Regions from separate parts of the Saccharopolyspora gregorii genome, predicted to be linked through region 1. Evidence: riboswitches for the same ligand, from Rfam matches in the RefSeq annotation. Region 1 holds a riboswitch; each other region holds the start of a gene.
The links. Region 1 has a riboswitch for glycine ahead of gcvP (aminomethyl-transferring glycine dehydrogenase). Riboswitches for the same ligand answer to the same signal wherever they lie in the genome.
Positions count from the first base shown of each region.

Region 1 (9,723 bases):
CCGTTCGCGCCAGCACCCACGCGGCGCCGGCGAGCGGTGGCGGCGACGCGCCGGGTCCGCGGACGTGGCGCCCGCGTGCCCGACAGTCCACAATGGTCGATCGACGGGAGGGGTGGTTTCCGGTGCGGCGACCGAACATCGCGGGTTCCTGCGACGAGCGGTCGGTCGCGTTTCGGCCGCGCCGAACCCGTGCACTTTCAAGATCATCCATTCGGCGTCGGGTCGCTCCCGCTGGGCGCAGGCCAGGCGGATTCGGCGGAACTCCCGGTCGCCAGTCGAACACAATGCGTGGGTGGGGAGGCGGTCGGTCGACGAAGGGGTCGGTCTGGCCGACGACCGTGATGGAGGTGTCAAGCTTTGACCAGCGTGGAGACGACTCACCGGGACGGCATCACCGACGGTGACGACGACGCGGCGGAACTGCCCACCACCCCGTGCAGCGTGGTGTGGAGCGGTGGGCACTCGTTCGTCCTCGAAGGCGTGGGCGGCCGCGCCCGCTGGGCCGGCGTGGACGACCGCGGCCGGGCCCGCTTCCTGACCGACGCCGAGATGCGGCGCCGCGGCTGGAGCCACGACCGCCGCTGACCGGCCGCGCACCCCTGGCCGCCCCGGCCACCGCGAGGGGGGTGTGGCACCCTGATCGGTGCGGGCGCCCCCGGGTGCCCCGGAGCCGCAGGCGCAGGTGAGCGCTTCGCGGCGGAACGCACAACCGCGTCAGGGGAGGGCTGTGGTGCAGGACGCCGACGGCACCACGGCCGGATCCGAAGGCCGAGGTGGAGCGGGCGATCCCGCGTCCCCGGAGCCGGACGGCCCGCGGATCGGCACCGGCGGGCAGCCCGGGACCGAACCCGCTGCGGAGCCCGCCGCGGGCCGGGGCGAGGACCCCGCCCAGCCGCCCGACCCGGGCATCGCCCGGATCAAGGAAGTCGCCGCGAGCGTCTGGGACGACCCGTGGCTCACCTGGCCCAACCTGCTGAGCGTCGTACGGCTCGCCGGGGTCCCGCTGTTCCTCTGGCTGCTGCTCGGCCCGCAGTCCGACCTGCTGGCGCTGCTGGTGCTGGTGGTCAGCGGCGCGACCGACTGGCTCGACGGCAAGCTCGCCCGCTGGCTCGACCAGTACAGCCGCGTCGGCGAGCTGCTGGACCCGGCGGCCGACCGGCTCTACATCGTCGCCACGCTCGTCGCGTTCGTGCTCCGCGACGTGATCCCGTGGTGGGCCGCGGCCGCGCTCATCGGCCGCGACGTGGTCCTCACCCTGTGCCTGCCGGTGCTGCGCTGGCACGGGTTCGAGCCGCCGGAAGTGCACTACCTCGGCAAGGCCGCCACGTTCTGCCTGATGTACGCGTTCCCGCTGCTGCTGCTCGTGCAGGAGGACTTCGCGTTCGCGGGCGTGGCGCGGCCGATCGCCTACGCGTTCACCTGCTGGGGCGGCGCGCTGTACGTCTGGGCGGGGGCGCTGTACCTGGTGCAGGTGATCGCCGCGGTGCGCGCGGCCCGCACGCTGAAGACCTGATCGTTCCAGTTCCGGGCGGTGCCGACCCGATCACGCTCGGCCGCCTTGCGGCCGGGAGCGGCCCCGACCTAGGCTCGCCTGGCCCGTGGCGATCATCGCGCGGGTGCGGCGGCACCTCGCCCCGCCCACGGCACGACGAGGAAGGCGGGACCCCAGTGGCCCCGGACGGGATCAAGTACACCCAGGAGCACGAGTGGGTGCGGCGCACCGGCGACGACACCGCGCGCATCGGGATCACCGACTACGCCCAGCAGCAGCTCGGTGACGTGGTGTTCGTGCAGCTGCCCGAGGTGGGCGAGACCGTCGAGGCCGGTGGCGGCATCGGCGAGGTGGAGTCGACCAAGAGCGTCTCCGACATCTACGCCCCGCTGGCGGGGGAGATCGTCGCCCGCAACGACAAGCTCGACCAGGAGCCGGAGCTGGTCAACTCCGACCCGTTCGGCGACGGCTGGATGATCGAGATCAAGCTCTCGGACCCGGCCGCGATCGACGGACTGCTCAGCGAGAGCGACTACCAAGGCATCATCGACCAGGGATGATCGTTGATCTCGGGTTCGCGAACGGCGTGAGGTGGGAGTCCCGCGTCTGCGGCCTGCGACGGCACGGTACGTTTGAACGCACTTGCACGACCCATCCGCGCAGAGGAGAGCTCAGGTGAGCCAGAACGACGGGCCCGGCGGCGTTCCGCCGGAGCAGTCACCGGAGACCACCTCGGTCTTCAGGCCGTTCCTCTCGGAGCCGGAGAGCACCGAGAGTGCGACCCCGGAGCCAGCGGCCTCCGGGGTCGATGCGCTGCCCGCCGGGGCTGCCCTGCTGGTGGTCAAGCGCGGCCCGAACGCCGGGTCGCGGTTCCTGCTCGACAGGGAGACCACCAGCGCCGGACGCCACCCGGACAGCGACATCTTCCTCGACGACGTGACGGTGTCCCGTCGGCACGCCGAGTTCCGGCGAGAGGGCAACGACTTCGTCGTCGTCGACGTCGGCAGCCTCAACGGCACCTACGTCAACCGGGAACCGGTGGACACCTCGGTGCTGGCCAACGGCGACGAGGTGCAGATCGGGAAGTTCCGGTTGGTGTTCCTGACCGGTCCCATCGACGATCAGGGCCGCTGAGCCGGACGTTCCGCGGACAGAACGCATCGGGGCGACGCCATCCGGCGCCGCCCCGATCGTTCTCGGCGGTGATCGTTGCGAGCGATCTTCGAGCCGGTGGTTCCCGCACTCCGGAACGGGTTCTGCGGGATGCCCTGCGGTGTATCGTGGCGGAGGACATCGTTCGCGTCGCGAGCGGTCGGCGCCCCCGGGTGCCGGGCGCCCGGATCCGGGGCGGTCCGCGGCGGAAGCGTCGCGGGAGCCGCGTCCGGTGAGCACCCGCGGGTGCCGCGGAACCGGTGCGCAACGGCGTCAACGACCGCCCCGGTCCGGGGCGGACAACGGAAAGGCCCGGTACCGGCGACACCGTCGGTGCGAGGCCGGGAACGAGCCGGAAAAGCCGTCCACCGAGCGGAAAATCCGGGCGGGGACGACGGCCGGAGGTCGGCGTGTCCGCCGTATCGCGGGTAGCGTCAGAGGCGTCGGTGCGCGATCCTCGACCAAGGATGTCACGCTTCGGCGCGCTGGAGGAGGCGATGTGTCGATGAGCAGCGAAATGCGCGTCGTCGGCGTGCGAGTGGAACTACCAGCCAACCAGCCGATCCTGCTGCTGCGCGAGACCGAGGGCGAGCGGTACCTGCCGATCTGGATCGGATCGGTGGAGGCCACCGCGATCGCGCTGGAGCAGCAGGGCGTGCGACCCGCCAGACCCCTCACCCACGACCTGCTCAAGGACGTCATCGGCGCCCTCGGGCGGGACCTGGAGCAGGTGCGGATCACCGACCTGCAGGAGGGCACGTTCTTCGCCGAGCTCATCTTCGACGGGGACGTGCGGGTCTCGGCGCGGCCGAGCGACTCGGTGGCGCTGGCGTTGCGGATCGGGGTGCCGATCCACGCCGACGAATCGGTGCTGGACGAAGCCGGGTTGATCATCCCGGACGAGCAGGAGGACGAGGTCGAGAAGTTCCGGGAGTTCCTGGACTCGGTCTCGCCGGAGGACTTCCGCGGCGCGGACACCTGATCGCGGCGGGCGGGCGCACGACCCGCCCCGCCGCCCGCGTCGTCGTGAGGGGCTCCTGGTGCAGCTCGCACCGGGAGCCCCTTTCGCATGCCGGGGCCCGCGCGGGTGCGGCTTCGGGTGCGGTGCGTGCGCGAAGGCGGGGCGTGCGTCACACCCGGGGTGGGCGGGCGTCCCCGCGCGTCGCGTTGACCCGCCCACCGGGCGGGCTTACCTTCGGAGTGCGCGAATCGCCCCGATGTGATTTTCCAGGTCGGGGAAGGTCAAACCCCCGGTTCCATGATCGTCCTCGCGCTCGGGTGATGATCATGCGACGAGCCGGGTTCGGTGGTTCGCCGGCTTCGGCCGGGCGGAGGGAGGCAGGCGTGGTGGAGCGAGCACCTGGCGAGGATGCCGCCGCGGAGGGGTCGAAGCCGTTCCCGGAGACCGCGCTGCCGGACGAGCTCGTCGGCTACCGCGGCCCCGCGGCGTGCCAGATCGCCGGGATCACCTACCGGCAGCTGGACTACTGGGCGCGCACCAAGCTGGTCGGGCCGTCGATCCGCGGCGCCGCCGGTTCCGGGTCGCAGCGGCTGTACTCGTTCAAGGACATCCTGGTGCTCAAGGTCGTCAAGCGGCTGCTGGACACCGGGGTCTCGTTGCACAACATCCGGGTCGCGGTCGAGCACCTGCGCCACCGCGGGGTGGAGGACCTGGCCCGCATCACGCTGTTCAGCGACGGCACGACGGTCTACGAGTGCACCTCCGCCGAAGAGGTCGTGGACCTGCTGCAGGGCGGCCAGGGCGTGTTCGGCATCGCGGTCAGCGGCGCGATGCGCGAGATCACCGGCACCATCCACGAGTTCCCCGCCGAGCGCGCCGACGGTGCCGAGCCGGACGAGCCGGTCGCCGACGAGCTGTCGCGGCGCCGGGACCGCCGCATCGGCTGATCGCCGAGGCGCGCTAGGCCCGCCGTGGCCGCCGTGCCGTCCGGCGCGGGTCCGGCGGTCTTGCCGCCACCAGGTGCGCGGGCCACCTATCGACCCGATCGGCCGCTCTCGCCGTGCGCGGGCCACCGTTCGGCCTGTTCTGGTCCCGCCCGTCGGGCGCAGGCGCCGATCGGCCCGTTCGGCCCTTCGTGCGCAGGCGCCGATCGGTCTGTCCGGTCCCGCTCGCCGTGCGCGGGCTGTCGGCGGATCCGGCCAGGCCGTCCTGGCGCCCGTGGCCGTCGCGTCACCGCCCGTCGATGTCACGCCCCGTGCCGCTGGGATGATCGGGCGGGATGAAGATCGCACCGTTCGGCCGTCACCGGATCGGGTAAGCTGCTGTGCATCGCCGACCCCGCGCGGGAGAGTTCGCCGTTGACCTGGTCAGCGGCGGCGCCGAAGGAGCAAACCCTCCCCGACAACCTCTCAGGCCTGCTGGACCGCACGGGCGAGATACCTCTGGAAAGCGGGACCACCGACGTGGTTCCCCGCCGACGGTGCAAGTCCGGTCCGCGGACCGGGTGAAGCTCTCAGGCGTTCGCGTCGCGGACAGTGACAGAGGGGGAGAGCAGCACACGTGCTGCCGCCCTGTCCGTCGCGATGAATGAGGTGTGGCGATGACGACCGAAGACCGCATCCCGCTGGCCGCCCTGGAACACGGCACTCCGTTCGCCGACCGCCATGTCGGGCCGCTGCCCGCTGAGCTGGCCCGGATGCTCGACGTGATCGGCGTCGGCTCGCTGGAGGAGCTGGGGCAGTCGGCGGTGCCCGACGGCATCCGCGAGCGGGACCTGCAGCTGGCGCTGCCGGAACCGGCCACCGAAGCCGAGGCGCTCCAGCAGCTGCGCGACCTGGCCAGGCTGAACAGCCCGCACACCGAGATGATCGGCCTGGGCTACTACCCGACGATCACGCCGCCGGTGATCCGGCGCAACGTGCTGGAGAGCCCCGCCTGGTACACGGCGTACACGCCGTACCAGCCGGAGATCTCGCAGGGCAGGCTCGAAGCGCTGCTGAACTTCCAGACCATGGTGGCCGACTTGACCGGCGTGCCGGTCGCGAACTCGTCGATGCTCGACGAGGCCACCGCGGCGGCCGAGGGCATGACGCTGGTGCGCCGTGCGGGCCGGGCCAAGTCGCCGCGGTTCGTGGTGGACGCCGACGTGCTGCCGCAGACCCTCGCGGTGCTGCGCACGCGGGCGGAACCGCTGGGCATCGAGGTCGTGGTGGCGGACCTGTCCGCGGGCGCGTCGGCGCTGCCGGACGGCGAGTTCTTCGGGGCGCTGCTGGCCTACCCGGGTGCCTCCGGGGTGGTCCGCGACCACCAGGCGGTCATCGACGAGGTGCACGAGCGCGGCGGCATGGTGGTGGTCAGCGCCGACCTGCTCGCGCTGACGGTGCTGCGCGCCCCCGGTGAGCTGGGCGCGGACGTGGTGGTGGGCACGACGCAGCGCTTCGGCGTCCCGATGGGCTTCGGCGGCCCGCACGCCGGCTACATGGCGGTGCGCAAGGGCATCGAGCGGCAGTTGCCCGGCCGGCTGGTCGGGGTGAGCGTCGACGCGGACGGGAACCAGGCCTACCGGCTGGCGCTGCAGACCCGCGAGCAGCACATCCGCCGGGAGAAGGCCACCAGCAACATCTGCACCGCCCAGGTGCTGCTCGCCGTGGTGGCGGGCATGTACGGCGTGTACCACGGTCCCGCCGGGCTGCGGGCCATCGCGAAGCGGGCGCACCGGATGGCGGCGGTGCTGGCCGAGCGGCTGCGCCGCGGCGGGGTGCGCATCGTGCACGCCGAGTTCTTCGACACCCTCGTCGCCGAGGTCCCCGGCCGGGCCGCCGAGGTGGTCCGCGCCGCGCGGGACGGCGGCATCAACCTGCGCCACATCGACGACGACCACGTCGGCGTCAGCTGCGACGAGACCACCACCCGGGAAGCGCTGGTGCGGGTCGCGGAGGCGTTCGGCATCGCCGGGGGCTCGCTGGCCGGCATCGACGAGCTGGACGCCGAGACCGACGACGCGCTGCCGACCGCGCTGCTGCGCACCTCCGAGTACATGACGCACCCGGTTTTCCACGCGCACCGCTCGGAGACCTCGCTGCTGCGCTACCTGCGCCGCCTGTCCGACTCGGACGTGGCGCTGGACCGCAGCATGATCCCGCTGGGCTCCTGCACGATGAAGCTCAACGCGACCGCGGAGATGGAGCCGATCACCTGGCCGGAGTTCGCCGAGCTCCACCCGTTCGCGCCCGCCCAGGACGCCACCGGCCTGCTGGAGATCGTGCACGACCTGGAGCGCTGGCTGGCCGAGATCACCGGGTACCACTCGGTGAGCCTGCAGCCGAACGCGGGCAGCCAGGGCGAGTTCGCCGGGCTGCTGGCCATCCGCGCCTACCACCACAGCCGTGGTGCGGCGGCGCGGGACGTGTGCCTGATCCCGGCGAGCGCGCACGGCACCAACGCGGCCAGCGCCGTGATGGCCGGGCTGCGCGTGGTCGTGGTGCGCTGCGACGACCAGGGCAACATCGAGCTCGACCACCTGCGCGAAGTCGTCGACCAGCACCGCGACGACCTCGCCGCCATCATGATCACCTACCCGTCCACGCACGGCGTGTACGAGGACACCGTGGAACAGGTGTGCGGGCTGGTGCACGAGGCGGGCGGCCAGGTCTACGTGGACGGCGCGAACCTGAACGCGCTCATCGGCCTGGCGCGGATGGGCGAGTTCGGCTCCGACGTCTCGCACCTGAACCTGCACAAGACGTTCTGCATCCCGCACGGCGGCGGCGGTCCCGGCGTCGGCCCGATCGGGGTGCGCGAGCACCTGGCGCCGTTCCTGCCGAACCACCCGCTGCAGCCCGCCGCGGGACCGGAGACCGGGGTGGGGCCGATCAGCGCCGCGCCGTGGGGCAGCGCCTCGATCCTGCCGATCTCCTGGGCCTACGTGCGGATGATGGGCTCCGACGGGCTGCGGCGGGCGACGCTGACGGCCGTCGCCGCGGCGAACTACGTGGCGCGGCGGCTCGACGAGCACTTCCCGGTGCTCTACACCGGCTCCGGCGGGTTCGTCGCCCACGAGTGCATCCTGGACCTGCGGCCGCTCACCAAGGCCTCCGGCGTCACCGTGGACGACGTGGCCAAGCGGCTCGCCGACTACGGGCTGCACGCGCCGACGATGTCGTTCCCGGTGGCGGGCACGCTGATGGTGGAGCCGACCGAGAGCGAGAACCTCGCCGAGCTGGACCGGTTCTGCGACGCGATGATCGCCATCAAGGGCGAGATCGACAAGGTCGCCGGCGGCCACTGGCCCGCCGACGACAACCCGCTCGTGCACGCTCCGCACACGGCGGCCTCGCTGGCCGGGCCGTGGGAGCACGCCTACAGCCGGGCGGAGGCGGCCTACCCGATGGGCACCGGGGCGCCGAAGGTGTGGCCCGCGGTGCGCCGGATCGACGGGGCGCGCGGGGACCGGAACCTGGTGTGCTCGTGCCCTCCGCTTTCGGCCTACGAGGGCTGACCGCGGCGCGGGGGTGAGCGGGAGCCGCCGCTGATGCACTACGGTGGGCGGCTCCATCCGATCGCCTCCGAGAGGAGTGCAGCAATGCTCACGATCAGCGAGAGCGCAGCCGAGGTCATCAAGGTCGTGCTGGCCGGCGGTGACTCGCCCGAAGGATCGGGGCTGCGCATCGCCCCGGTCGCGGACGAGGCCGGGCAGGCCGAGTTGCAGGCGTCGATCGCCAGCGAGCCGCAGGGAGACGACCAGGTGTTGGAGGAATCCGGTGCCCGGGTCTTCCTCGAACCGCAGGCGGCGTCGCTGCTGGGCGACAAGGTGCTCGACGCCGAGCGCGACGACAACGGCGAGCTGAACCTGGCCGTCCGGGACTGAGCCGCAGCGACCCGCCGCGCGCGGGTCACCGAGCCGACGACAGCGCCGGCCGGGACCGGGGGAGCGACCTTCCCCGGCCCGGTCGGCGCTGTCGCGTTCCGGGACTCAGGCGACCGGTTGCGGGACGGCCAGCAGCCGTTCGCAGTGCTCCACCAGCCGGTCCCGCAGCGGTGCGGCCCGCTCGGCGAACTCGCGCTGCGCGCGCACGTAGGCGGCGCGCCCTTCGGGTGTCTCCACCGCGACCGGCGGGTAGCCGAGGGCGGCGAGGTCGTAGGGGCTGGCGCGCATGTCCAGCTCGCGGATGTCCGCCGCCAGTTCGAAGCAGTCGGCGACGAGTTCGGCGGGCACCAGCGGATTCAGCTTGTAGGCCCACTTGAACAGGTCCATGTTGCCGTGCAGGCATCCCGGCTGCTCCAGGGCGACCTGGTCCTCGCGGGCCGGTTGCAGCGCGTTCAGCGGCCGCGCGGGCGGGGTGAAGAACCGGAACGCGTCGTGGTGGGTGCACTTGATGGGCATCGACTCGACGACCGCGTCGGTGCCCGCGTGCCCGAGCCGCAGCGGCCAGGACTCGTGCCGCACGTCGCCGGGGGAGGTGCGGTAGACCATCGCCCACTCGTGCAGCCCGAAGCAGCCCAGCTGCGGGCTGCGGGAGCGCACCGCGGTGAGCAGCCCGTGCACGAAGCGCACCGAGTCGCGGCGTTTCGCGGTGAGCACCGCCGGGTCCAGCGCCACGCCCTCGGGGACGCGCCGGTAGCCGCGGCGCTCCAGGAACTCGGCGCCGCCTTCGAGCGCGACGCCGAAACCGGGCTGCCAGCGCTCCAGCAGCGACGGGCGGTGCGAGTAGTAGGTGAACAGGAAGTCCATCACCGGGTGCTTCTCCCCGGCGCGCTGCCTGCGCCGGTGCGGTCCCGTCCAGCGCTCCACCCGCTCCCGGTGCGCGTTCGCGCGGTCCCGCCATTCCTGTTCGCCCAGCACTCGCATAGTGCCGCCAGGATAGGTCAGCCCTCGTCGGGGCCGGTCCGGCCGGGGCGCAGCTGCGCGATCAGCTCCCGCAGCCGCGGCGGGACCGGTGCCTTGGCGCCTTCCGGGTCGCGGCAGGCGAAGGTCATCCGGCCGTGGACGACGAGCTCGCCGTCCCGGGTGAACTCGAAGCCGAGGGTGTAGGAGGTGGTGCCTACCCGGTCCTGCACCACCTCGCAGGCCAGTTCGTCGAACACCCGCACCGGCGCCAGGTAGGTGGCCGCCGAGCGC
Region 1 covers NZ_CP059556.1:3,011,147-3,020,869, forward strand. Annotated here, with positions in the region: gene H1226_RS12935 (hypothetical protein) at 367-585, shown strand; gene H1226_RS12940 (CDP-alcohol phosphatidyltransferase family protein) at 908-1,513, shown strand; gene gcvH (glycine cleavage system protein GcvH) at 1,669-2,052, shown strand; gene garA (glycogen accumulation regulator GarA) at 2,168-2,626, shown strand; gene H1226_RS12955 (bifunctional nuclease family protein) at 3,150-3,626, shown strand; gene H1226_RS12960 (MerR family transcriptional regulator) at 3,932-4,552, shown strand; glycine riboswitch at 4,939-5,041, shown strand; gene gcvP (aminomethyl-transferring glycine dehydrogenase) at 5,206-8,103, shown strand; gene H1226_RS12970 (HesB/YadR/YfhF-family protein) at 8,188-8,472, shown strand; gene H1226_RS12975 (3-methyladenine DNA glycosylase) at 8,578-9,453, opposite strand; gene H1226_RS12980 (acyl-CoA thioesterase) at 9,471-9,723, opposite strand, start outside.

Region 2 (9,723 bases), 1.9 Mb from region 1:
GCCGTTCTCGGCAACGCCCACCACGTGCGCCGCTGGTCGGCGGCGCTGCGCGAACCGGACGCGCTCGGCCACGTCATCGTCGTCGACGAGGCCGCGATCCCCGCGGAGGACACCCGCTTCCGCACCTGGGCGACGCTGCGCGAACACGGCGGCGGGCTGCTGCGGCAGGACCCGGAGCTGGTTCGGCGGCGCACCGCGGACGTGGTGCCGGACGATCCGGTGACCGTGCTCTACTCCCCCGACGCGATCGGGATGCAGCGGGCCGTGGTGCTGACCCACCGCAACGTGCTCGCCGCAGCCTCCGCCCGGCAGCTGGTCACGGGCGCGCCGCCGCACGCCGGGACCCTGTGCTACCTGCCGATGGCGCACATGTCGGAGCGCGCGGGCAACGTCTACAGCGCCATCCACGACGTCGCGCACGTGCACTTCTGCAACGGCATCGCCGAGGCCGTGCGGGTGCTGCCACAGGTTCGTCCGCACACGTTCTTCGGGGTGCCGCGGATGTGGGAACGGCTCGCCGCCCTCGCCCGCGCCCAGCCCACCGCGCACACCGCGGCCGAGAAGCACGAGGTGCTCAGCGGGCTCGGCCTCGACGGCACCGTGTGGGGCGCGAGCGGGGCGGCTCCGCTGCGCCGCGACCTGCTGGAGCTGTTCTCCGGGCTCGGCTTCGACATCTTCGAGACGTGGGGGTCGACCGAGTCCAGCGGCTGGGCCACCACCAACCGGCCGGGCGCGGTGCGCTTCGGCACCGTCGGCACCCCGCTGCCCGGCGTCGAGGTCCGCATCGACGAGGACGGTGAAGTGCTGGTGCGCGGGCCCGTGGTCTGCGCGGGGCACCTGCAGGAGGACGGCCTGGTCCGGGCGGCGGCGGGCGCCGACGGCTGGTTGCGCACCGGGGACGTCGGGCACGTCGACGACGGCTACCTCACCATCACCGACCGCAAGAGCGAGTTGATCATCAACTCGCACGGGGAGACCGTCGCCCCCAGCGTCGTGGAGAACGCGCTGCGCGCGCACCCGCTGATCGGGCACGCGCTCGCCTTCGGCGACGGCAGGCCGCACGTCGTCGCGCTGGTCGTGCTCGACGAGGACACCGCGCCTGCGTGGGCGGCCGCGCACGGCATCGGCACCACCGATCTCGCCGAGCTCGCCCGCGACGCGCAGGTGCTGGCCGAAGTGGACCGCGCGGTGGACGCGGCCAACGCCGCGCTGGGCAGCTCCGGCCAGGTGCGCGCGCACCGCGTGCTGGACCGGCCGTGGGGTGCGGCGGGTGGCGAGCTCAGTCCCGCGTTGAAGTTGCGGCGGCGCGTCATCCACACCAAGTACGCCGAGGTGCTGGACGAGCTGTACGGCTGACGGGCCGGCCGCGAGCAGGGGAACCTTCCTGTCACGGGTGCGATGAAGGGAACCTTCCGGTCACATCGCAGGTGCGGACGCGACCGGCGTGGGCCGGGGCGAGCAGGGGAACCTTCCGGTCACGAGTGCGATGAAGGGAACCTTCCGGTCACCGGTGCGGGCAAGGGAACCTTCCGGTCACCGGTGCGGGCAAGGGAACCTTCCGGTCACCGAAGTTCGAACGAACGGACGCCTCCGCACCGAGCCTCATCCTCTCCACTTTGGAGTGATCCACTCCAGCCACGGCGCTCGATCCAGATGAGCCGAGGGTGACCACCTCCCCGTCCGTGAACCCCACGATCTGGTGATCTTCGGTCGCAGGTGCGGAAATCGCGGGGCCGCTGCCGATAGATCTGTGCGGAGTCTTCCCCACTACCTCTTGGAGGCGCACCGACATGGCTGCCACCCGCTTCATCCGCGGTCTTCTGCTCGCGGCGACGGCCGTCCTCGTGCTCACCCCGGCGACGGCGGGCGCGGCTGCGGCGCAGAGCGACCTGACCTTGACGATCGCGGCGAAGGACCGGGCGGAGTTGCCGCGCACGGTGTCGCTGCGCTGCGAGCCGGTGGGCGGTTCGCACCCGAACGCGGCGGCGGCCTGCGACAGCCTGACCACGGCGGGCGGCGACTTCGAGCAGCTCGGCCAGGCGCACACCGGCCAGTGCACGATGGAGCTGAAGCCGGTGGTCGGCACGGCGCACGGCACCTGGCAGGGCCGCCCGGTGCACTTCGAGAAGGAGTTCGGCAACCAGTGCGTGGCGGCGTCCGCCGCGGGGGCCGTGTTCGACTTCTGAGTTCTCCCGTCCGCAGGGCACCGGATCCGGCCGAGCGCCGCGCCGGTGCCCCGCGGCATCGCCCCCTCGACGGATTCGCGCTGCTCCGGTCGCACTACGGTGGCGGTATGGCTGCCGAGAACGAAGAGCCCGCGTGTAGGCGCTGGCCGCACCGGATCTACGGGGTGGGCGAGGAACCGGATCCCCGGTTCACGCTGGCGAACGAGCGCACGTTCTTGGCGTGGATCCGCACCGCCTTGGCGTTGATGGCGGCCGGTGTCGGCGTGGAGGCGTTGAACGCGGCGATGTCGCCCGGCCCGGATCCGCTGCGGACCTCGCTGGCGGTACTGCTGCTGCTCGCGGGCGTGGTGTGCAGCGTGGCGGCGTTCGGCCGGTGGATGACGATGGAGCGGGCGCTGCGCACGAAGGCCCCGCTGCCGCCGCCGAAGCTGGCGCCGGTCCTCGGGTTCGGGCTCGGCGTGGTCGGCGTGGCGGCGACGGTGCTGCTGCTGGTCAACGGGTTCTGAGCGTGCCGGGGCAGGGCCCGTGGGATCCGGGCTTGCAGGTCGAGCGCACGACCTTGGCCTGGCTGCGGACCGGGTTGACGTTCGTGGTGGGCCTGATGGTGCTGCTGCGGTTGCTGGCGCACCGCAGCGCGGTCGCGGCCGCGGTGTGCGCCGCGGTGGCGCTGCCGCTGGCGGCGGTGATCGCGGTCGCGTCGTGGCGCAGGCACCGGCAGGCGGAGCGGAACCTGCGCGCGGCGAAACCGCTGCCGGACGGCGTGCTGCAGGCGGCGTTCACCGCGCTCGCGCTGCTGGCCGGCGCGATCGGCGCGGTGTACGTGCTGCTGATGTGACGGCGCCCGCCCCGGAATCCGAGGCGGGCGCGCCGAGCGGAGGTCAGGCGACCGCGAGGTCGATCTGGACGTTCCCGCGGATGGCGTTGGAGTACGGGCACACCGCGTCGGCCTGCTCGGTGAGCTGCCGGGCCTGCTCCTGGTCGACGCCGGGGAGGCTGACCGACAGCGTGACCTCGAGCGCGTACCCGCCCGCGCCGTTGCTGCCGATGCCGACCTGGGCGGTCACCGAGGAGTCGGCGATGTTCGCCTTCGCCTTGCGGGCGACCAGTTGCAGCGCGCTGTGGAAGCAGGCTGCGTAACCGGCGGCGAACAGCTGCTCCGGGTTCGTGGAGTCGCCACCGGGGCCGCCCATCTCGCGCGGGACCGCCAGGTCGAGGTCGAGCACTCCGTCGGAGGAGCGGGTGCGGCCACCGCGCCCTTCCCCGGTCGCGGTCGCTTCGGCGGTGTACAACGCTGCCATCTCAGTCTCCTTGTGTCGTGGTCCCGCGCAGGAGTTCGTCGGTGATGGGGACGCCGTCGGCGACGGCGGCCCTGGCCCGGTGCGCGGCCTGGTCCACGTTGGCGGTGAGCCGGTGCAGCGTGGAGCGCAGCGCCAGCACCTCCTCGAGTTCCATGCCGCTGGCGGCGAGCACCCGGTTCGGGATCTGCTCGGCGTGCTGCCGCAGCTCCCGCCCCCGCTCGGTCAGTCCGATCTCGACGGACCGCTCGTCGCGGGTGCTGCGCCGCCGGTCCACCAGTCCGCTCGCTTCGAGCCGTTTCAGCAGCGGCGACAGCGTCCCGGAGTCCAGCTTGAGCATCGCCCCGAGGTCCTTGACCGCCAGCGAGTCGTGTTCCCAGAGCACCAGCATCACCAGGTATTGCGGGTAGGTCAGTCCCAGCTCGTCGAGGAACGGCCGGTACAGGTTGGTGAAGGAGCGCGACGCGCTGTAGAGCGCGAAGCACACCTGCTGGTCCAGCGACAGCGCCGAGTCCGCGCTCATCCCCGCCTCCTGCACGTGGCCGACATTAGCCCCAATTCAAGTTGCGCGCAACTGAGTTGTGCGCATCCTAAATTCTGCAAGGGAACCTCCCCGTCATCCGGAGCCACCACCGCGCGGCCCGCCGGAACACCACCGCCGCACTCCACCACACCGGCCACCACGGCTCCGGACGAGGCCGAGCGTGACAGGAAGGTTCCCCTCATCGCACCGGTGACAGGAAGGTTCCCCTGCTCGCATCGACTCACGCCGGTGGTCCACGCCTGCGACGTGACAGGAAGGTTCCCCTGCTCTCACCGCCCCGCGCGGTTTCGAGCGCCGGGCGAGACGAAGCGCTCTCAGCACTCGATGACGTTCACCGCGAGCCCGCCGCGAGCGGTCTCCTTGTACTTGACCTTCATGTCGCGCCCGGTCTCCCGCATCGTCTTGATCACCTTGTCGAGCGACACGAAGTGGCTGCCGTCGCCGCGCAGCGCCATCCGCGTCGCCGTGACGGCCTTGACCGCGGCGACGGCGTTGCGCTCGATGCACGGGATCTGCACCAGCCCGCCGATGGGGTCGCAGGTGAGGCCGAGGTTGTGCTCCATCGCGATCTCGGCGGCGTTCTCCACCTGCCACGGCGTCGCGCCCATCGCCTCGGCGAGCCCGGCGGCCGCCATCGAGCAGGCCGAACCGACTTCGCCCTGGCAGCCGACCTCGGCACCGGAGATCGACGCGTTCTCCTTGAACAGCACCCCGATGGCACCGGCGGCGAGCAGGAACCGGATGACGCCCTGCTCGTTCGCCCCCGGCACGAAGCGCACGTAGTAGTGCAGCACCGCGGGAACGATGCCGGCGGCACCGTTGGTGGGCGCGGTGACGACCCGTCCGCCTGCCGCGTTCTCCTCGTTGACGGCGAGCGCGAACAGGGTGAGCCATTCCATGGCGTCGTCCTGCTCGCCGAGGTTCGCCCGCAGCGCGGCGGCGCGCCGCTTCACCCGCAGCCCGCCGGGAAGTTCCCCGTCGTTGCGGCACCCGTTGTCGACGCACTCCTGCATCACGGACCAGATGTGCAGCAGCCGGGCGCGGACGTCCTCGGCGGAGCGCCAGGACAGCTCGTTGTCGAACATGACGTCGCTGATCCGGGAGCCGGATTCGGCGACCCGGGCGAGCAGTTCGTCGCCGGTGCGGAACGGGTGGCGCACCGGCGTCTCGTCCGGCTTGATCCGGTCGGTGCCGGTGGCCTCGTCGTCGACGACGAATCCGCCACCGACGGAGTAGTACACCGCGGACCGCAGTTCCCCACCTGCGCCGAACGCCGCGAACCGCATCCCGTTGGGGTGCAGCGGCAGCGACCTGCGCCGGTGCATCACCAGGTCGCGGTCCACCGAGAACCGGATGTCGCGCTCCCCCGCCAGCAACAACCTGCCGTCGGCGCGGATCGTCTCCACCCGTTGTTCGACGGCGGCCGGGTCGACCGTCTCCGGGTCGTGCCCTTCCAGGCCGAGCAGCACCGCCTTGGGGCTGCCGTGGCCGTGCCCCGTCGCGCCGAGCGAACCGAACAGCTCGGCCTTCACCTTGTCGACCTGACCGAGCAGACCGTCGTCCCGCAGCCGCGCGGTGAACATCCGCGCCGCCCGCATCGGGCCGACGGTGTGCGAACTCGACGGGCCGATGCCCACCGAGAAGAGGTCGAAGACGCTGATCGTCACAGCTCCGTCCCCCTCAGCCCCGGCCTACTCACCACCGGTGAACTGGGCGTACTCCTGGGCCGTGAGCACAGCACCGGTCTGCTCGGCACGCACTTCGAGCAGCCAGCCCTCGCCGAACGGATCCGAGCCGATCACCGCGGGGTCGTCGGCGGCGGCCGCGTTGACGGCGACGACCTCGCCGGTCACGGGCGCGAACAGGTCGCTGACGGACTTGGTCGATTCCAGCTCACCGCAGGAGGCGCCGGATTCGATCCGCTCGCCCACCTCGGGCAGCTGCACGTAGACGATGTCGCCGAGCGCTTGGGCCGCGTACGGGGTGATGCCGATGCGCACCAGGTCGCCGCGGTCCTCGATCCACTCGTGCTCTTCGGTGTAGCGCAGCTGTTCGGGCAGGGACATGGAGGCTCCTCACCATCGCGGGCACGGGTGTGCCCTGGGTTCGCGGGCCTCCCCCTCTGTTTCGGGACCTGAGAGCTTCGCCGCGGTGGTTCGCGGCTTGCACCGTGGGTGCGGCGCCGGGGCGCGCGCTTTCCAGAGTGGCCTCGCCCGAGCGGTCATGGGTGCCTGAGAGTTTTGCGGGGAGGGTTTGCTCCTTCGGCGCCCTGCGTTGCGCAGGGTCTCTCCCGCTCGGGTTCTGCGGCGCTGTGCGGTTGTGGTCGTGCCCGGCAACGATAAACGGACGTGGGCGGGTGTCAACGCCCAGCCGCCCGGATCACAGCGAGGAAGGGAACCTTCCGGTCACCGGTGACCGGAAGGTTCCCTTCCTCGCGGCGGGGTGCGGACGCCGGGCGGATGATGCTGGGGTCGGTGTTCGGTCGTGGTGTCGGGAGGCGGACCGGGTGAAGGTCGCAGTGCCGCGTGAGGTGAAGAACCACGAGTACCGGGTGGCGTGCACCCCGGCAGGGGTGCACGAGCTGGCCGCGCGGGGGCATGCGGTGTTCGTGGAGGCCGGCGCCGGGCTCGGTTCGTCGATCCCCGACGAGGACTACGCGGCGGCGGGCGCGACGATCGTGCCGTCCGCGGCGGACGCGTGGGCCGAGGGCGAGCTGGTGCTGAAGGTGAAGGAGCCGGTGGCCGAGGAGTTCCCGCGGCTGCGGGCGGGCCAGGTGCTGTTCACCTACCTGCACTTGGCGGCGTCGGCGGAGTTGACGGACGAGTTGCTGCGCGCCGAGGTGACGGCTCTCGCCTACGAGACGGTGCAGACGGCGCGCGGCGGGTTGCCGCTGCTGGCGCCGATGAGCGAGGTCGCGGGCAGGCTCGCCCCGCAGGTCGGCGCGCAGGCGCTGCTGACCCCGCAGGGTGGTCGCGGTGTGCTGCCGGGCGGCGTGCCCGGGGTGCCGCCTGCGCGGGTGGTCGTGATCGGCGGCGGGGTGGCCGGGTTGAACGCGGCGCGGGTGGCGTCGGGCATGGGCGCCCAGGTGCAGGTGCTGGACACCGACGTGGACCGGCTGCGGGAGATCGACGCGGCGCACGGGGGCGCGATCCGCACGGTGACGTCGAACGCGTACGCGGTGGAGTCGGCGGTGCGGGCGGCGGACCTGGTGATCGGCGCGGTGCTGGTGCCGGGTGCGAAGGCGCCGAAGCTGGTGTCGAACGAGCTGGTAGCGCGGTCGAAGCCGGGCAGCGTGCTGGTGGACGTGGCGATCGACCAGGGCGGGTGCTTCGAGGATTCGCGGCCGACGACGCACGAGGATCCGACGTTCCGGGTGCACGGTTCGGTGTTCTACTGCGTGGCGAACATGCCGGGCGCGGTGCCGAACACCTCGACGTACGCGTTGACGAACGTGACGTTGCCGTACGTGCTGCGGATCGCCGATCAGGGCTGGCGGGCGGCGTGCCGGGCGGATGCGGCGCTGGCCCGGGGCTTGAACGCGCACGGCGGGCTGCTGGTGAGCGAGGCGGTGGCGCTGGCGCACGGGCTGCCGAGCACGGCCCCGGACGCGGTGCTGGTCTGAACCGATCCGCAACCGCGAGACCATCCGAGACCACTGCGCGGCGAGACCGGCGAGTTTCACTCGTGGAGGTGAGAACACCCCGGAAGGGGTTAGAGGGCGGCCCGCTCAACCGGCCTGGGGGTCACCGGGAGCAGGCCGCCAGGTCCCAGTGTAGGACACGAACGCTTGATTTCCGACGTGCGCAGCGTGACGAACGCCCGGTTCCCCGCCACGACCGGAAATCCACTCGACCGAGTGAGTTCGGTGCAGTCGGCCGGGTGAGCTGCCGATGGGAGTGCGCCAAGCCGCGGCGATCTGCGGCGGTGCTCGTCGCGGGCGCCACCGGGGCCCGCGTTCTCCGCCCCGATCAGCGCGCGCGATGACCGTACGACGCGGGGAGTGGCACGTGGACGACGCGAAGATGCGGGAGGCCGTCCTGGACCGGCTGGCCCGGCTGGAGCGGGTGGCCGTCGAAGGCGGCACCGAGGAGCTGTTACCGGTCGCCAGGTCCGAGCTGCACCGCCTCACCAGCGGGCTCCGGGCCCTGCTGGAGGCTCACCACCCGGATGCCGACGGCCGCTGCCCCGCCTGCTCCGGCGCGGTGCGCAGCCGCAGCTGGCCGTGCGAGTCGTGGCTGATGGTGCACCGCGGCCTCATCGGCGACCGCACCGCGCCCGCCGCCCCGACCGGCCGCCACGGCCCGGCGGACGAGCCCGGCCCGGACGCCGAGGGGCGGCAGCCCACCGGCCGCTGGCCGAGCAGCGCACCGGTCCGCCACCACCGTTCCCCCCGCCCCGAGGACGGCCGGCCCGCCGCGGCGCGCCGGCCCGGGCCGGAACGGCCCATCGCCTGGCCGCAGCACGGGACCGGTTGATTTCCGAACTCCTCCCTGTCGGCGCGGGCCGGTCAGGCAGGATGGGACCGGCCCCGCGCCCGAGCGTGATCGTCCGCGTCCCGCGCTCGCGAGCACCCTGCGGGGCCGAGCGACGATGGAGGAGCGTGTGCACGACGGCAGCGGCCGGATCCTGGTGCAGAACCTGAGCAAGAACTTCGGGCCGGTCAGCGCGGTCCGCGACCTCAGCTTCGCCGTTCACCCCGGTGTGGTGACCGGGTTCCTCGGCCCGAACGGATCCGGCAAGACGACGACGCTGCGCATGGTGCTGGGGCTGGTGAACCCGACGTCGGGAACCGCCACCGTCAACGGGGTGCCCTTCGCGCAGCTGCGCAACCCCGCCACCGTGGTCGGGGCGGTGCTGGAGGCGCAGAGCTTCCACCCGTCCCGCACGGCGCGCAACCACCTGCGCTGCTATTCGGCGGCGATGAACGTGCCCGACCAGCAGGTCGACCACGCCTTGGACCTCGTCGGGCTGACCGGCGCCGCGAACCGGGCCGCGGGCGGCTTCTCGCTGGGCATGCGGCAACGGCTGGCGCTGGCCACGGCGCTGCTCGGCGATCCGCAGGTACTGATCTTGGACGAACCCGCCAACGGGCTCGACCCGGAGGGCATCGCGTGGCTGCGCGGCTTCCTGAAGTCGTTCGCCGCGTCCGGGCGCACCGTGCTCGTCTCCAGCCACCTGCTGCGCGAGATGGAGCACACCGTCGACCACGTGGTGATCGTGAGCCGCGGCGAGTGCGTCTACAACGGCGACCTGGACCAGCTGCGGGCGCAGCAGCGCAACCGGGTGCTCGTGCAGGCCGGTGATCCGCAGGCGCTGGTGAACGCGCTGCAGGCGGCCGGGCTGGCGGTCGAACCGCTGCCCGACGGGCGGATCGCCGTCACCGGCTCCGACTCCCGGTCGGTGGCCGAACTGGCCCTGCAGGCCGGGGTCGCCGTCTACGGGATCCAGGAGGAGCAGGTCGACCTCGAACGGCTGTTCTTCCAGCTCACCAGCGGCCAGTACGTCGGCAACCAGCACCCGCCCGGCGGTCCGCCACCCGGCACCGGCGGCTGGGCACCGCCCGGCGGCCCCAACCCGTACCAGCAGCACGGCGGATTCGGAGGTGGCGCCTGATGGACGGCCTGGTCAAGTCCGAGTTCCGGAAGCTCTTCACCACCAACCTGTGGTGGGCGCTGCTCATCCCCGTGGCGCTGCTGAG
Region 2 covers NZ_CP059556.1:1,097,697-1,107,419, reverse strand. Annotated here, with positions in the region: gene H1226_RS04770 (AMP-dependent synthetase/ligase) at 1-1,356, shown strand, start outside; gene H1226_RS04765 (subtilase-type protease inhibitor) at 1,791-2,186, shown strand; gene H1226_RS04760 (YidH family protein) at 2,294-2,692, shown strand; gene H1226_RS04755 (DUF202 domain-containing protein) at 2,725-3,021, shown strand; gene H1226_RS04750 (organic hydroperoxide resistance protein) at 3,065-3,484, opposite strand; gene H1226_RS04745 (MarR family winged helix-turn-helix transcriptional regulator) at 3,486-4,004, opposite strand; gene H1226_RS04740 (L-serine ammonia-lyase) at 4,340-5,692, opposite strand; gene gcvH (glycine cleavage system protein GcvH) at 5,717-6,091, opposite strand; glycine riboswitch at 6,141-6,232, opposite strand; glycine riboswitch at 6,234-6,328, opposite strand; gene ald (alanine dehydrogenase) at 6,532-7,647, shown strand; gene H1226_RS04725 (hypothetical protein) at 8,006-8,500, shown strand; gene H1226_RS04720 (ABC transporter ATP-binding protein) at 8,616-9,638, shown strand; gene H1226_RS04715 (ABC transporter permease) at 9,638-9,723, shown strand, end outside.
Region 2: another riboswitch for glycine. It lies ahead of gcvH (glycine cleavage system protein GcvH); the one in region 1 lies ahead of gcvP (aminomethyl-transferring glycine dehydrogenase).

Region 3 (9,723 bases), 1.3 Mb from region 1:
CGCTTCGGCCGGGGACCCCGCGATCCAGTCCCGCAGCAGCTGGATGAGCAGGACGTCGATGAGCCGGTCGAGCAGCACGCTGGAGGCCATTCCGGGCCGTTCGAGCTCCCGGCCGAGCAGCCGCAGCGCGTCGTCGAGCCCGCCGCCGCGTTCGGCGTGCACGTGGACGGCGCCGGGCAGCGCGGAGAGCACCTGGGTGGAGGCGGCGGTGTCGGAGCTGAAGGTCGCGGACAGCAGGTGGGTCTGCGCGGCGCCCCGCCCGAGGTGCACTTCCGCCCCCGCCTCCTGCGCCCGCCGGGCGTTGGCGCAGTCGTGAGTGTCGATCGTGGCGTCCGGCGAGCCGAGCAGGGTGTGCGCGGTGCTGTCGGCCAGCAGCAGCACGTCGCCCGGGACGAGCTGGCGCGGTCCGTCACCGGGCACGCCGACCCAGGCGGTGCCCGCGGTGAGCGCGTACAGCGCGGGTCCGTCGGGGCCGGCCCAGGACACGCCCCAGTCCTGTCCGGCGCTGATCCGCGCGCCCGCGCTGCCGCGGACTCCGGTGCGGGCGAGTACGTCGGCGAGCAGGTCCACCCGCCCGAGATTACTCGGCGGTCCGGGCGCCCGTGCAACGATCGGACAATTCCTTGCGCTCGTCAGGCATCGTTCGAATCACCCGCTGCGCCATACGCTCGTCGCAGGGCCGCCCGTCGGGGGCGGCGGAGCGGGAGGAGCGCGCGATGGCGCGGCAGAGCGACGAAGCCGACTTGGACCGGCGGATGGCCGGCGAGCAGACCGAGCAGACCGAGCAGGACCGGCAGGCCCTCGCCGAGTTCGGCAGCGCGGCCGAGATGAACCGCCGGGTCATCGCCGAGTTCCGCGAGCGCGGCGGCGTGGTCGGCGGCATGTTCGAGGGCCTCCCGCTGGTCCTGGTGCACCACGTGGGCGCCAAGTCCGGTGCGCCTCGGGTGTCGCCGTTGGCGCCGCTGATCGAGGGCGATCGGATCTTCATCTTCGCCAGCAAGGGCGGCACCCCGGAGCACCCGGCCTGGTACCACAACCTGGTGGCGAACCCGCGGACCGAGGTCGAGCTCGGCTCCGAGGTGATCGACGTGGAGGCGACGGTGCTGACCGGTGCGGAGCGCGACGAGGTGTACGCGCGGCAGGTCGCGGTGGCTCCCCAGTTCGGTGCGTACGAGCGCCGCACGGACCGGGTCATCCCGGTGGTGGAGTTGCGGCGCGTCTAGTTCAGCGCCGCTCGGCCGCCTCGGGGCGCCCGGTGCCTGCGAAGGCGGGTCCGGCCAGGAACCACACCGCGGTGACGATGCCGAGCAGCGCGGGCACGCTCCAGTACGGGTGGCGCGCGAGCTCGTCGAGGGACCGGGGGAGGGCGACCCCGCCGACGGCGGCGAGCGCCAGCAGCACGACGCCCGCGATCACGTCCGCGAGCAGCACCCGCAGCCATTCCCGCCACAGCGCGACCACCTCGGCCCGCGAGCCCTTCGCCGGTGTCGCCGGGCGCGGGCCACCGGCGAACCGGTGGTGGAACCAGGCGTCGGCCCAGGCGATCGTGGCGCGGCCGAAGGCGACGGTGAAGCCGAGGTAGACGGCGGCGAACGCGTGCGCGCGGGAGGGTTCGGCGCCGCCGGCGAGGTCGGCGGCGACCAGCACGACGAGCGCGAGGTCGACGAGCGGCACTGCGCGCAGCAGCAAGGTGCCCAGCCGGTCCTGCCGGGCCGGGTAGCGGGCGGCGAGGCCGGCGGCGAGCACCGCCCAGAACGCGATCTCGGCGGCGAAGATGGCGGTGACCACGGGGTTCTCCTCCGGTCAGCGGGGTGTCGTGCCGAACAGCCGCTCCTCCAGCAGCGCGGCGGCCTGCTCGCGGTCGAGGAGACCGGGCGCGGTGAGCAGCTGGAAGGTGAGCCCGTCCACGAGCGCGCCCAGCCCGGCGGCGGTCCGCTCGGGGTCGGTCCCGGCGGGCAGCTGCCCGAGCTCGACGAGTCCGCGCACCACGTGCAGCAGGAACCCCCGCACTTCGCGCGCCTGGTCGCCGATGATCTCGGCGAGCGCGGGGTCGTGCCGGGAGCGGTGCACGAACTCCAGCCAGATGCCGAGTTCGCGAGTGGTCTCGTCGCGCAGCGGCAGCAGCTCGCCGAGCATCGCCAGCGCCCGGCGGCGCACGTCGGGCTCGGCTTCGGCCCGGCGCACGCGTTCGCCGACCCGCTCGGACAGCGAGCGCAGCGCGAAGGCGTGCAGTTCGGCCTGGGTGCCGAAGAAGTGGCGCACGGAGCCGGTGGCGAGCCCGGCTTCGGCCGCGACCTTGCGGACGGAGGCCTCGGCGAGCCCGCCGCGTTCGAGGGTCCGCCACGTGGCGGCGACGATGTCCCGCCGCCGCGCCTCCTGATCGATCCGCCGCACCACCAACCCAAACTAACACACCTGTGCTAGTGGGAGGGCGCGGCTGAGCGGCCCGTTCGAGCCGCGAGTTCGGACGGTCGGGGTCAGTTGCGGGTGGTGACCTGGCCGCCGCTGAGCTGGTGCACCGCGCGGCTCACCTCCCGCGGCCGCAGCCCGGTGCCGGTGAGGGTCAGCGCCAGCCGGTCGGTCCCGGCGCACTCGCTGAGCGGGCCGCCCCAGCCGTCCACGTCGATCACCACGTACGGGGACCGGGCGCGGTGGGTGCGCAACCGCACCTGCCGCACCGCCGACCACGGCGCCGAGTACGTCCCGGCGGCGGAGGCGTAGGTGACGCCGGCGTCGGTCAACGCCACCTGCAGGTGGAACATGTCCCGGTTGATCCGCCGCCAGCGCAGCTGCGCCCGCGCCACGTAGCAGCTGCACGCGACCGCCACGACCGGCACCGCCACCAGCCAGCGCGACGGGCCCGGCGTCCACGTCCACCACAGCACCGCGGCCCCGGAGCACATGACGGCGTTGGCGATCTGGGTGAGCACCACGAGCAGGCCGTCCCGCTGGATGCTGCGTTCTTGCTGCGCGCTCCGGCTGATCACCAGCACGCGGGAGGCCGGGTGCATGGCGACGATCTTCCCCCGGGCGGCCCACCCGGTGAACCCGGCGGAAGCACCAATTTCACCCGGCGGAACGGCGACGGCGGAGGTGCCCCGCGTCGAGGGGGCGCCTCCGCCGTCGAGGAGCGGGCCGGCTCAGGTGCGGGCGACGGTCTCCCGATCGCCGGTGCCGCTGCCGCGCCGCCGGGACACGGCGTAGCCGATGGCGAGCGCGATGACCAGCGGCGGCGTGATGTACAGCGCGATCCGGGTCTCCGAGTCGAACGCCAGCAGCACCACGACCATCGCCAGGAACGCCAGCACCACGTAGTTCGAGTACGGCGCCAGCGGCATCCGGAACGTGGTCGACTCGATCTCGCCGCGCGCGATCCGGCGGCGGAACCCGAGGTGCGCGATCACGATCATGCCCCAGGTGAACAGGGCGCCGACGGTGCTGGCGCTGGTGATGTAGGTGAACGCCTGCTCCGGCGCCACGTAGTTGAGCACTACGCCGATGAGCATCGAACCGAAGGTGATCGCGATGGCCCGCGACGGCACCGCCCGCGAGGACAGCTTGCCGACGGCGCGCGGCGCGTGCCCGTCCTCGGACAGGGTGCGCAGCATGCGGCCGGTGGAGAAGATACCGCTGTTGCAGGAGGACAGCGCCGCGGTGGTCACCACGAAGTTGATGACCCCGGCGGCCGCCGGGATGCCGATCAGCGTGAAGGCCTGCACGAACGGGCTGGTGTCCGCGTTGAACCTGGTCCACGGCACGAGCGCGGTCAGCGCGGCCAGCGCGCCCACGTAGAAGATCAGGATCCGCAGCATCACCGCGTTGATGGCCTTCGGCAGCACCGTCTTCGGGTTGGCGCTCTCGCTGGCGGTCTGGCCGACCATCTCGACGCCGATGAACGCGAACATGACGATCTGGAACGCCAGCAGCGCCGAGACCGGGCTGGTGGGGAAGAAGCCGCCGTGCGACCAGATGTTGCTCACCGCGGCGGTGTCGCCCGCGTCGCTGAAGCCGAACACCAGGATGAGCGCGACCAGCACGATCATGCCGACGATGGCCACGACCTTGATCAGCGCGAACCAGAACTCGAACTCGCCGAACAGCTTCACCGCGATCAGGTTGACGCCGCTGAGCACGATGAGCGCGCCGAGGGCGGGGATCCACTGCGGCAGCTCCGGGAACCAGAACTGGAAGTACTTGCCGACGGCGGTGATCTCGGCCATGCCGGTCACGATCCACACCAGCCAGTAGCCCCAGCCGGTGGCGAACTTGGCCCAAGGACCGATGAACTCGCCCGCGTACTCGGCGAAGGAACCGCTGACCGGCCGGTACATCAGGAGTTCGCCGAGGGCCCGCATCACGAAGAAGATCATCACGCCGGCGATGGCGTAGATCAGCATCAGGCCGGGACCGACCTGGCTCAGCGCCTTGCCGGACCCGAGGAACAGGCCCACGCCGATCGCCCCGCCGATGGCGATCATGTTGATGTGCCGGTTGCTCAGGTCCTTGCGGTATTCCTCGGGGACGGGTTCGCTCATCGCCGTGCTCCTGCGGAGGGAAGGAGGATTCATTCTTGTGGACCGGTACTGTGCCACGTTCGGTCCTGCTCTTCCCGACAGGGGCTGGAATCGTGATCGATTCTTCCAGCGGTGGCGATCTGCGAGCTTTGTCCGTTGATATTCGCCTGTGACCTGCCGTTACGGCGGAGATGAATCGTTTTTTGCTCCGACTGGTGGTACCGGGAACGGCGAACGCCGCATTTCCGGAGGAAATGCGGCGTTCGCGTCGGGCCGATCAATGCGGAGGACATCTCCGCGAAACGGTTCGCTTACAGATCGGCGTAGAGCGGGAACTTCTCGGCGAGTGCGCGGACGCGGCCGGCGAGCGCGGTCGTCGTCTCCTCGTCGATGGTGGGTTGGAGTGCTGTGGCGATGATGTCGGCGACTTCGGTGAATTCGGTGGTGGTGAAGCCGCGGGTGGCCAGGGCGGGGGTGCCGATGCGCAGGCCGCTGGTGGTCATGGGGGGTCGGGGGTCGTTCGGGACGGCGTTGCGGTTGACGGTGATGCCGATGGTGTGGAGGCGGTCTTCGGCCTGCTTGCCGTCGAGTTCGGAGTGGCGCAGGTCGACCAGCACGAGGTGGACGTCGGTGCCGCCGGAGACCAGCGACACCCCCGCGGCGCGGGCGTCGTCTTGCAGGAGGCGCTCGGCGATGATGCGGGCGCCGTCGAGGGTGCGCTGCTGGCGGTCGGCGAACTCCGGGGTGGCGGCGAGTTTGAACAGCACGGCCTTGCCCGCGATGACGTGTTCCAGCGGGCCGCCCTGCTGGCCGGGGAAGACCGCGGAGTTGAACTTCTTCGCGAACTCCTCGCTCGCGGAGAGGATCACCCCGCCCCGGGGCCCGCCGAGGGTCTTGTGGGTGGTCGTGGTGACCACATCGGCATAGGGCAGCGGGCTCGGGTGCAACCCGGCGGCGACCAGACCCGCGAAGTGGGCCATGTCGACCATCAGATAGGCGCCGACCTCGTCGGCGATCTCGCGGAACCGCGCGAAGTCCAGCTGCCGCGGATACGCCGACCAGCCCGCCACGATCAGCTTCGGCCGGTTCTCCCGCGCCAGGCGGGCCACCTCGTCCATGTCGACCCGGTGGTCGTCCTCGCGCACGTGGTAGGGGACGACGTTGTAGAGCTTGCCGGAGAAGTTGATGCGCATCCCGTGCGTCAAATGCCCGCCGTGGGCCAGGTCCAAGCCCATGATCGTGTCACCCGGCGACAACAACGCGTGCATCGCCGCGGCGTTGGCCTGCGCACCCGAATGCGGCTGCACGTTCGCGAACGACGCCCCGAACAACGCCTTCACCCGATCGATCGCCAACTGCTCGACCACGTCCACGTGCTCGCACCCACCGTAATACCGGCGGCCCGGGTACCCCTCGGCGTACTTGTTCGTCAACACCGAACCCTGCGCCTGCAACACCGCCTGCGGCGCGAAGTTCTCCGACGCGATCATCTCCAACGTGTTCTGCTGACGACCCAGCTCCGCCCCCACAGCAGCGGCCACCTCCGGATCCACCACCGCAAGCCGGTCGTTGAACAGGTCCGGTGTCGACATGAGCAATTGCCTCCTGGTGTTCGATCTGGGCTGCGCCGGACGGGTCCGGCGCGGTCCGGTCAAGGTTTCGAGAGCCCGTTGCGGGCGTTCGTCAGGCCTTGCGGCGGTAGAACGGCAGTTCCACGACTTCGGCGTCGATGGACTTGCCGCGGATGTCGACCTGCACCGCGGTACCGGGCGCGCTGTGCGCGCGGTCCACGTAGGCCATCGCGATCGGGTGGCCGAGCGTCGGGGACGGGGCGCCGCTGGTGATCTCGCCGATCTCGGCGCCGTCGGCGAGCACCGGGTAGCCGTGCCGGGGCGCGCGGCGCGCGTCCGTGCGCAGGCCCACCAGGGTGCGCTCGGTCGGCGCCTCCGCGACGGCCGCCAGCGCGGCCCTGCCGACGAAGTCGCCGGGCTTGTCCAGCTTCACGACGCGCCCCAGGTTCGCGTGGAACGGGGTGAGCGAGGCGGACAGCTCGTTGCCGTACAGCGGCATGCCCGCCTCCAGCCGCAGCGTGTCGCGGCAGGACAGCCCCGCCGGGACCAGTCCGCGCTCGGCCCCGGAGTCGGTCAGCGCGCGCCACACCGCGGGCGCGTCCTCGGGCGCGGTGAACAGCTCGAAGCCGTCCTCGCCGGTGTAGCCGGTGCGCGCCAGCAGCACCTGCTTCCCGGCGACCTCGCTGGGATACCCGGCGTAGTACTTCACGGTGGACAGGTCGGTGCCGGTCAGCGGCGCCAAGATCGACACCGACTCCGGTCCCTGCACGGCGATCAGCGCGTACTCGTCGGAGACGTCGCGGTGCGCGGCGTCGAACTCGGCGATGCGCTCGGCGAGCTCGGCGGAGACCACGGCCGCGTTGGCCGCGTTGGCGACCACCAGGAACCGCTGCTCGTCCAGCCGGTAGACGATGAGGTCGTCGAGCACGCCGCCCTCGGTGGTGCACAGCATGGTGTAGCGGGCGCGACCCACCGTGATCGCGGACGCGTTCGCGACGAGCGCGTGGTCCAGCGCGGCGGCCGCCTCCGGGCCGCTGATCTCGATCTCGCCCATGTGCGAGAGGTCGAACAGCCCGGCCGCGGTCCGCACCGCCTGGTGCTCGGCGGTGTCCCCCGAGTAGCGGACCGGCATCCGCCAGCCCGCGAAGTCGGTGAAGTGCGCGCCGAGGGACTCGTGGACCTCGTGCAGCGGTGTCCGTCGCGGAGCTGGGGGCGACGACGTCATGGTGCGGAACTCCTCCTGGTGGGCACCGATCACGTCCGAGGGGGACCGGTTGCGGCCACTTCCAGCAGAAACCATATCCGGGGTCCTCCGACGGCGATGGGCGCGGGCGTGCGCTGCCGGTCTCCCCGGAGTCATTGGCCTGAGAGTTTCACCGCGCACGAGGGCGGCTTGCACCGTGGGCGAGGGACACGGGTCCCTGCTTTTCTCCGTGATCGCCTGCTGTCGCGCGGTAGCGGGGCCTGAGAGTTTGGTGGGGAGGATTGCTCCTTCGGCGCTGCACCCAGGAATCGCATCCTGCACGGACCAGGGGCTCCTGGCGGGGCGCAGACTCTCCCGCACGACGTCGTCGGCGTTGTAGTCCGGTGTTGTGTTGTGCTCCGGAACGCTACGGAGATCACACAGCGCAGTCAACCGAACGTGAGCGTGATCCCGTCGCCGCGCGCGGAGTTCAGCGCTGCGGGAACAGCCGGGCGTGCTGGGCGCGGAGGCCGTCGACCAGCGCCCGCAGCGCCAGTTCGAAGCTGTCGTCGTCGATCTCGGCGGCGTGCTCGCGCAGCAGGTGGGCGCCGTGCAGGTGCGGGAACCGCTCGTCGTAGACCTCGGCGTCGTCGACGAACCCGCCCGCGAACGAGCCCATCGCCGCACCGAGCACCAGGAACTTGGTGGAGGCGCCGATCATCGTGGCGTACCGCTGCGGCCAGCCCGCGCTGGTCAGCCCGCCGTGCACGGCGTCGGCGCGGCGCAGCGAGGTCTCCCGGCGGGCCGGTCCGGACGCCATGAACGGCACCAGGTTGGGGTGGGCGGCGAGCGCGGCCCGGTAGGAGCGGGCCCAGCGGGTGAGGCCGGTGGGCCAGTCGATGTCGAACCCGCTGGTGTCGACGGTGCCCATCACGCCGTCGGCGACGTCGTGCAGCAGCGCTTCCTTGGTGGCCACGTGGTTGTAGAGCGAGGCGGCGCGGACGCCGAGGGAGTCGGCGAGCCTGCGCATGGACAGCGCTTCGAGGCCCTGGTCGTCGATGATCGCCAGCGCGTGTTCGCGGATGCGTTCGCGGGTGAGTTGGGGGCTCTTGGGTCTGCCCATGCCGCGCTCCTGCCTGCTGCCCGCTGCCGGTCGGCGCCCCCTCGGTGGGCGCCGTGCCCGTCCGCGTCCGCTGCGGATCGTGTCGATCAGTGTCCGGTGCGCGGCTCTTGCCGCGGTGCGCGGGGTGGTCCTAGAGTCCAAAACTAACGACGTTAGTCGTCAGGTGTCCAACGGCGGACGACCGTGCCGCCCGCACCGGCGGCATCCTCACGGAGGTGGACGATGGTCAACGACGACGAGTCCCCGGAGCGGGTCGAGCCGCACACCACGCTGTCGCTCGCCTCGGTCCTCGCCGAGCCGGCGCGGCTGCGCCCGGCGCACCCCGCGGTCGTCGAGGGCGAGCAGCGGGTGACCTACGGCGAGCTGTGGGAGCAGGTCCGGGCGCACGCGGCCGCGCTGCGCGCTCGCGGGATCGAGCCGGGCGACCGGGTCGCGATCGTGGCGCCCAACGTGATCGATTTCGTGCGCGCCTACTACGCGGTGCTCACCGCGGGCGCGGTCGTGGTGCCGGTTCCGCTGCTGCTGGTCCCGGACGAGGCGGCGTATCTGCTGCGCAACTCCGGCGCGAAGCTCGTCGTCGGGCACACGAGCCAGCTGGCGCTCGCCGCCGAATCGGCGCGCCGCGCCGGCATCCCGCTGGTCTCGATCGGCCCGTCGGTGCCCGGCCCGGAGACCCCGGACTCGCTGAGCGAGGCGGCGGCCGCGGCCGAACCGGAACGCTCCTTCGCCACCCGCGCGCCCGACGACCCCGCGGTGATCTTCTACACCAGCGGCACCACCGGCAGGCCGAAGGGCGCGGTGCTCACCCACCTGAACCTGGTGCTCAACGCGACGGTGAACGCCTTCGACGCCAACGACACCCGCCGCGAGGACCTGGTCCTCGGCTGCCTGCCGCTGTTCCACGTCTTCGGGCAGACCGTCTCGCTGAACACCACGTTCCGGGCGGGCGCGACGCTGGTGCTGCAACCCAAGTTCGACCCGGCCGAGGCGCTGCGGCTCATCCGGGACCACCGCATCACCCAGCTCAACGGCGTGCCCACCATGTACATCAGGATGCTGGAGGCCGCCGGGGACGACGACGACCTGTCCTCGCTGCGGATGTGCGTGTCCGGTGGCGCGGCGCTGCCGGTGGCGGTGCTGGAGCGGTTCCAGCGGCGCTTCGGCGCCCCGATCCACGAGGGCTACGGGCTGTCCGAGACCTCGCCGACGGCCACCGTGAACCAGCCCGCGTTCGGGCCGCGCGCAGGCACCGTCGGGCACGCGCTGTGGGGCATCGACGTCGAGATCGCCGAACCGTCCGTGGAGGACCGGATCGAACTGCTGCCCGCCGGG
Region 3 covers NZ_CP059556.1:1,695,060-1,704,782, forward strand. Annotated here, with positions in the region: gene H1226_RS07470 (AraC family transcriptional regulator) at 1-570, opposite strand, end outside; gene H1226_RS07475 (nitroreductase family deazaflavin-dependent oxidoreductase) at 717-1,223, shown strand; gene H1226_RS07480 (hypothetical protein) at 1,225-1,788, opposite strand; gene H1226_RS07485 (TetR/AcrR family transcriptional regulator) at 1,804-2,397, opposite strand; gene H1226_RS07490 (PH domain-containing protein) at 2,478-3,011, opposite strand; gene H1226_RS07495 (amino acid permease) at 3,141-4,535, opposite strand; gene glyA (serine hydroxymethyltransferase) at 4,826-6,106, opposite strand; gene gcvT (glycine cleavage system aminomethyltransferase GcvT) at 6,198-7,310, opposite strand; glycine riboswitch at 7,429-7,527, opposite strand; glycine riboswitch at 7,528-7,656, opposite strand; gene H1226_RS07510 (TetR/AcrR family transcriptional regulator) at 7,759-8,391, opposite strand; gene H1226_RS07515 (long-chain-fatty-acid--CoA ligase) at 8,614-9,723, shown strand, end outside.
Region 3: another riboswitch for glycine. It lies ahead of gcvT (glycine cleavage system aminomethyltransferase GcvT); the one in region 1 lies ahead of gcvP (aminomethyl-transferring glycine dehydrogenase).